DNA from 2 places in the Streptomyces sp. NPDC055966 genome. Region 1 is predicted to be linked to the other one. Evidence: riboswitches for the same ligand, from Rfam matches in the RefSeq annotation. Region 1 holds a riboswitch; the other holds the start of a gene.
What was found. A riboswitch is a leader RNA that binds a small molecule or an ion and turns the genes downstream of it on or off. The one in region 1 is predicted to bind cobalamin.
Positions count from the first base shown of each region.

Region 1 (3,424 bases):
GGCGGTGCCGAGGCTCAGGGCCCACAGCCACCAGGCACCGGGGTGAACGGCACGCCCGCCCTGCTCAGCCATTCCGTTCGTTCCGTCGCCGCCGCGTCTGCCACACCGCCGCGCCCGCCAGCAGGACGACCGCTCCCACGCCGATCGGCAGCCCCAGCGCGGGCCCGTCCGAGGGGCTCTTCTCGGCGCCGTGCCCCGTGATGCGGCGCGGCTTCCGCGTGTCCGACACCTGCTCGCCGCACCCCCGGTGCGGATACCCGGCGATCGCGCACAGCAGGGCGTCGGTGTCGTAGCGCAGCGGCGGCGCGACGGCGGCCAGGGCGTCGGCGGTCGTCGCGTCGTCCGGCACCCGGGCACAGGCCGTACGGCCGGCCGGCGGGCTCTCGCCGGACGGCGCGTCCGCCGGGGTGCCGAAGTCGAGGACCAGCGCCACCCGTTTCATGCCGGACCTGGCCGGCGTGGCCGCGCAGATCGTCCGGAAGTCCGCGGTGCCGCGCGGCCGGCTCGCGTCGGCCGAGTCCGCGCTGACCGCGAAGCGGAAACCCGCCACCGCGCCGTCGTCGGGACGGACGCTCGCCGGGCCCTGCGTGGCGTACGTCCACCGGCCGTCGGTGCGCTCCCAGAAGGACCAGTAGCGGTAGCCGGCGGCATGCGCCTGGGTCACCGCGGCCGCGAGCAGGACGAACGCGGCCAGCGTCAGGCTCACCGCACGGCGGCCCCCGGTCACGGCTGCTGCTTCTTCCGGCCGCTGAGCAGGAAGCCGATGCCGATGCCCGCGACGAGGCAGACACCGACGAACCACCAGAGGCCGAACGGCGAACCGCCGTCGGACTTCTCGGACTTCTCGGGGCTCGTGGACGCGTGCCCGGCGGATTCCATGCTCGGCGCCGGGCCCTGCGCGTTGAGCGAGCGGACCAGGCTGGTGCCGCCGAAGTCGCCCGGTTGCGCGCCCACCGCGTGCGCGGCGAGGATCAGCTGCGCGTACGCCGCCGGGCCGCTCTGCTCGGCCCAGCGCGTGGCGTTGTGCTCCAGCCACGTGTACGACCGCGACGCCTGCTCGCCGCGCCCGTCGGCGGCGAGCGCGACGACCGCGTCCGCCGTGTTGCCGTAGTCCGGCTGGTCCGTGGCGCCGGGCAGCGCGGACGTCAGATGGCCGGTCTTCGCGACGGCCGACGCGAGGTTGGCACCAGCGTTGTCCGCGATCTGCGCCGGGGTGAGGTGCTCGCCGGCGGTGCACGCGCCGCTGCCGGGCGCCTTGCCGGCCGTCGCGACGAACCCCTTGCCGAGCGCGCCGAGTACGCCGGCCGCCGTCGCGTCCGCGTTGGCCGCCAGGGCGCCCTTCTTGTCCGGCTGGAAGGCGAGAGCGCCGCCGCCGGGCTGCTCGCAGGGCACGGACAGGGCGGCGAGGAGGTCGTAGGGGGACTTGCCCGCCCTGGTGGTCCGCGCCGGGTCCGCGCCGGTCGCGGCGAGGGCGCCGATGACGACGGAGGTGGAGTTGGTGTCGCTGGCGCCGCCCGGGTTGTAGCCCCAGCCGCCGTCCGTGTTCTGCACGGACTTCAGCCAGGCGACCGCCTTGCCGACCGCGTCGTCGTGCCCGCCGGTCGCCCGCAGGGCCTGGACGGCGGCGGCCGTGCTGTTGGTGTCCACGACGACCTTGCTGTCGCAGGCCTTGTCCGGGGCGGCGCGGAACGCGGCGAACGCGCCGTTCGCGCACTGCTGGCCGGCGAGCCAGCCGACGGCCTGCGCGGCGGGCCGGTAGCCGAGCGTGCGCTGCGCGACCAGCGTCAGCGACTGGCGCCACACACCGTCGTAGGTCGGGTCGCCCGTGCCGTACAGCCCGGCCGGGATCGTGAGCTTCGCAGACGGCGACGGGGCCGGGGACGCTCCGGCGGCCGTGGCGGGCGCGGCGGCGGCCAGCACGCCTACGGCGGCGAGAGCCGCTGCGCTGCGGCGGACGTTCATGGTCGGCGACTGCCTCTCCTGCGGGGAGCCGGGCAGCGCGCGGGAACCCCCCGGGCGGCTCGACTCCGTAGACCTCGACGGTGCCGTGCGCGGCGGGTCGCCGACGCACGTGAGCCGGTCAACGTCCCGTCCCGGGCGGTCCGGCTCACCGTCCGGCGACGGACGGTTCACGGTTGCGGGCTCAGCGCCGGAATTGCACCGGCTTCCCCCTGTACGGGTGTGATGACGACCCCGCCACCTTACCGGCAGGCATGCGCGAGCCGGGGGGTGGCCGTGGGCACAGGGCGGCGGTGACCGGGGTCACGGTGATCCGGGTGCGACGTCGGAGTGGGCGGGCCCCCTGCACCGGCGATGCCGTCAGGCGGCACCGAGCGCCCGGTCGCACTCCGCCGCGTCCTCCCCCTCCGCCACCCAGTACACCCGGGTCGGCAGACACGCGCCGCCCGCCGACTCCGCGAAGCGGATCGCGGCGGCCCGCTGCCGGCTCGGCGTGGCGTCCACAAACGTCCCGCACGCCATCGCCAGCGCCACCCCGGCCAGATCCACCCCGGTGGCCCGCTCCACCAGCCAGGGAATGAGGTCGCCCGGAAGGAACGGCACGACCCCGGTCACCCGCGGGCCCCGGCCGGTCAGCCGCAGCCGCACGTGCGCCACGGTGTGCGTGAGGCCGAGCGCCCGCACCGCCCGCTCGACCGTCTGCCGCAGGAAGCGGTTGTGCAGCAGGCCATCGTGGGCGTGGACCGAGTGCCGCAGCGGCAGGCCCCCCGGCGCCCCCGGGGTCGTACGGGTGAGCGCGGCGATGCGGACCTCGTCGTCCAGGACCACCGTCTCCGCGGACACCAGCGGGCCGTCGAGGTCACCGGGCCCGTCCGGGGCCAGGCGGTGCCGGGCGAGCAGTGCCGTGGACGTCACGGGGTCGGTGCAGGCCCCGGCCGTCTCGTACGACAGGCCCGGCAGCCCCAGATGCCCGGTGATCCGCGCGGCGGTGCGCAGATGCTCCCTGGTCCAGGTCAGCACGCCCGCGACCGGATGCCGGTCCGCGTACCGCGCGAGCGCACCGGCCGTCTCCGCCTCGTGCGTGGGGTCGGCCGGGAGATGGCCGGACAGGAAGGGCCGCGCCCAGCCGGGGACGGCGGTGTCGACCAGGATCACGGGGCGGGCCTCGGCGATCCGCTCCAGCGGGACCCCGTACGCGGCGGGGCCGGCCCCGAGCAGAAGGACGGGCTGCGGCATCGGCGCTTCACCTTTGCGGGAGAGGCAGGGCGGGACGGCGAGGCGGGACGGTCGTACGGGCAGCGGAACACCCCGGGTGCCGCTCCCCCCGTGTGCGGCACCCGGGGCGGGTCGAAATCTTGCTCTCTGTGTCGTGATCCTCACCCACCGCACGCTCAACTGTCAACTATTCCTGCCTCGTTGGGCAGGGAGCCTTGTCAGATCTGGTCGGCGAACGGACGACCGGGTA
Region 1 is NZ_JBHJYK010000001.1:151,399-154,822, reverse strand. Features, by position in the region: gene ACFC8N_RS00740 (CbiQ family ECF transporter T component) at 1-72, opposite strand, end outside; gene ACFC8N_RS00735 (SCO2322 family protein) at 65-727, opposite strand; gene ACFC8N_RS00730 (prenyltransferase/squalene oxidase repeat-containing protein) at 724-1,962, opposite strand; cobalamin riboswitch at 2,079-2,211, opposite strand; gene ACFC8N_RS00725 (hypothetical protein) at 2,320-3,195, opposite strand.

Region 2 (3,424 bases), on a different contig from region 1:
CTGATGGAGATCCACGTGTCGTATTCATTGGATCGTATGGTCGCTGCAGGGCCGTCGGAGGAGAAGCCGAAGGCACTGATGGCCATCACGCCAGCACGTCGAGGACCTTCCTGCGATCTTGAATCGCCATGACCGGAGGGGGCATGAGAGGGAACGGGGCCGATGGGATTTGCGGCGGCCTCGCCGTGATGTGCCGACCGCGCGGCCTTGTCAGCCCTGATGTTGGACGTCTGCTCGTGCGGATCCCGCAGTGCCATCGAGAAGTTGGACGACTTCGGGATCGTTCAGCTGGTACCGGACAACGCGGCCTGTCCTGGAGGCGGAGACGGTGCCAGCCGTCCTGAGTAGGCGCAGGGCGTGGGACACGGTGGTGTCCCGCATCCCGGTGGCCAGTGCGAGGTCGGTGACGGAGATCGGCCCGGCCCGGTGCATCGCGAGGAGCAGGGCCAGGCGGCCGGGCTCTGCGAGCAGCGCGAACCTGGCTGCCAGCGAGTTCACACGGCTTCGTTCTCCGATGCCTGCAACCGCCGCGCTCACGGCCGACTCGTCGATGGCGTGCCGCAAAGGATGCTTGGTGGTGTCCATCACCGTGGCGTCCGTCCTACCTCAGGTGTGCGGAGGACCGGTACGGATGACGTCCTGTCGTCCGTACCGGCCCTTGGCTTCCACAGGAGCCCGTGGTGTCAGAGCACGGCCGCGGTCGCTTCCGACGCGGCGTCGCGCTTGGCAGTTGCGGGCTTCGGGTTGAGGAGGCGCTCGGCGAGGTGCCCGAACAGCAGGCCGAACGAGACCCAGAGCGTGAGCTGGATGGCGAGTGCCGCAAGGCGGAACTGCCAGAGCAGCGTTGCCGAGAAGTCCTGCGGCACCTCGTTGACAGCGGGCAGCAGGGCGTACGCCAGGCCGACGGCCACAGCGAAGCCGAGGACGGCGACGACCGTGGCGTACCAGTTGCCCAGCCGGGGGGCGAGCCGCTTGCCAATGATCACGGTGGCGACGGCCAGCAGGACGCTGAGCGCCATCATCAGAAAGTACAGCGTGGTGCGCTTGCCGATGGTCGCCGGGTCGCCGATGGCCGGCGGGTTGGCGGGGTACTTGAGGAACGGCACGACGTAGACCGCGACCAGCGCCGCCCCGGAGAGCAGGGCGGCCGTGGCGCGCGGGCTGAACCGGCCGATCCGACCGAGCGCGAAGCAGTACGCCAGGGCGGCGATACCGCCCAGGGACACGCCGTAGACCAGGACACCGGTGGCCAGGCCCGCGGTCGACTGCAGGCTCCGGCTGACGATCTCCATGCCGTGCTCGGTGGTGTGGGCGTCTTCGTAGGCGATCGCCGCGTCGACGCGCGGCTCACCCAGGAGGTAGGCGACGACCAGGGCGAGCAGGCCGGCCCCGAGACCGGCCAGCATGCCCCGGACGAGCAGCCCACGGACAGAGGCGGAGTTCACGTGCTGCTCCGCTCAGTGGCAGGGGAAGCCGAGCAGGTGGCGGCCGTCGTGCACCCACTCGTGCACGTTCTCGCCGGAGAGGAGAGAGGTGGCACCCTGCTCGGCGCCGACGAAGTAGATGAGGGCCATCAGCAGGATGCCGAAGAAGACCGCCCAGGGCAGGATCGCCTTGACGGAGATGGGGGCGATCGTCGGCGCGGCGGCGGGGGCGATGGGGTGAGCCATGGCCGGACCTCCTTCTGGGAACTCGCGTCCCGTTCAGTGGAGCATGTACGACGGTGGCGGGTCTGACTCGCCGGGCACTGACATCAGGTCAGGTTCCGGACTCACAGTGGCGCGACCGTGCCGGCATCTCACCGGGCTTCCGCCGCACCGTCGTCTTGAGTTGTCGCAGTGACGGTACCGTGTCGCGAAGGCCCGGCCAAGGGGAGTCGCAGCGGCGGACGGCGCACAACCGGGAGCGGGAGGAGCACCCCGACGCCGGTACGTATGCGCGCGGTATCGCGCGGAAAAGCGGAGAAGGAGGGCGCGGTGACCGCGCGCGTGATGCTGGTCGCACCGGCAGTCGGGGCAGAGCTGCGGGAGGCGCGGTTCGGCAACGACGGCCCGCTGGATGACGCGGGCCTGCGGGCGGCACGAGCGGTAGCTGACACACGCCTGGCCGCGGCTCCGTGCTTCGTCGCCCCCTCCTTCCGCTGCCGCCAGACCGCCGAGGCCCTCGGCCTTGCCTCTGAATCTGCCCAGGAGCTAGGTGATCTGGACGTCGGGTCCTGGCGCGGACTGAGGCTCGACGACATCGCCGTGACCGACCCGGCAGCGGTTGCTGCCTGGCTGGCAGACCCGTCTGCGGCGCCCCATGGCGGTGAATCGCTCACAAGCCTGTGCGCACGCGTGGGCAGTTGGCTGGATGAACGAGCCCGGCATGACGGCCGTACAGTCGCGGTCGTGGAGCCGGCGGTCATCCGTTCGGCGCTCGTGCACGCGCTGGCGCTACCGCCAACAGCCTTCTGGCGACTCGATGTGCTACCGCTCACGGTCACTGAACTGTCCGGCCGGAACGGGCGCTGGAATCTGCGCTGCGGGCAGCCACTGACACAGAATCGACCGAACTGACGCGCTTCACCGGTCGTTTCAGGATGAGGTCCGCAGGCGGCGAAGGCATATGAGGCTGCAGGCCAGTTCGAGCAGGCCCTGATGGAGATCCGCGCGTTGTTCGTAACGGGTGCGGAGCCGCTTGAACTGGTGCAGCCAAGCGAAGGCGCGCTCGACCACCCAACGCACCTTGCCCAGTCCGGAGCCGTGTGCGACGCCGCGTCGGGCGATCATCGGCTTGATGCCGCGCTTCCACAGCAGGCGGCGGTATTTGTCGAAGTCGTAGCCCCGATCGGCGTACAGGCGCCGGGGCCTGCGGCGGGGGCGTCCTCGCAGACCCCGAATTGCTGGGACCGCGTCCAGCAGCGGCAGCAACTGGGTGACGTCATGTCGGTTCCCGCCGGTGAGCGTGACGGCGAGTGGGGTGCCGTGGCGGTCGACGATCAGATGATGCTTGGAGCCGGGACGGGCACGGTCGACGGGCGAAGGGCCGACGTGATCCCCCCTTTCAGGGCCCGGACGTGCGACCCGTCCACGGCACAGTCGTCCAGGCATAGAAGGTCAGCGCGGCGTAACTCGGTCAGCAAGGCGGCATGCAGACGCGGCCAGACACCGGCCTCCGTCCAGTCCCGCAGCCGGCGCCAGGCCGTTACCCCGGAGCAGCCCACGGTCTCGGCCGGGACATCGCGCCAGGCGACACCGGTTCGCAGCACGTACATGACGCCCGCGAGGGCCGCCCGGTCGGGAACACGCAGTCGACCGGGGTAGCGGTGGCGTCGCTCGGGAGCGGGCGGAAGCAGCGGAGCCACCCGCTCCCACAGGTCATCCGGAACAAGATCAGCACGCACCCGGAGACCCTGCCGACCAAGGTCGCGGAGCGCAAGGCC
Region 2 is NZ_JBHJYK010000026.1:94,592-98,015, reverse strand. Features, by position in the region: gene ACFC8N_RS40175 (ArsR/SmtB family transcription factor) at 211-585, opposite strand; gene ACFC8N_RS40170 (CbtA family protein) at 684-1,445, opposite strand; gene ACFC8N_RS40165 (CbtB-domain containing protein) at 1,458-1,670, opposite strand; cobalamin riboswitch at 1,708-1,867, opposite strand; gene ACFC8N_RS40160 (histidine phosphatase family protein) at 1,977-2,558, shown strand; one part of gene ACFC8N_RS40155 (IS5 family transposase) at 2,577-3,046, opposite strand; one part of gene ACFC8N_RS40155 (IS5 family transposase) at 3,046-3,385, opposite strand.
Region 2: linked by a shared signal. The riboswitch ahead of ACFC8N_RS40165 (CbtB-domain containing protein) and the one ahead of ACFC8N_RS00730 (prenyltransferase/squalene oxidase repeat-containing protein) in region 1 are both predicted to bind cobalamin.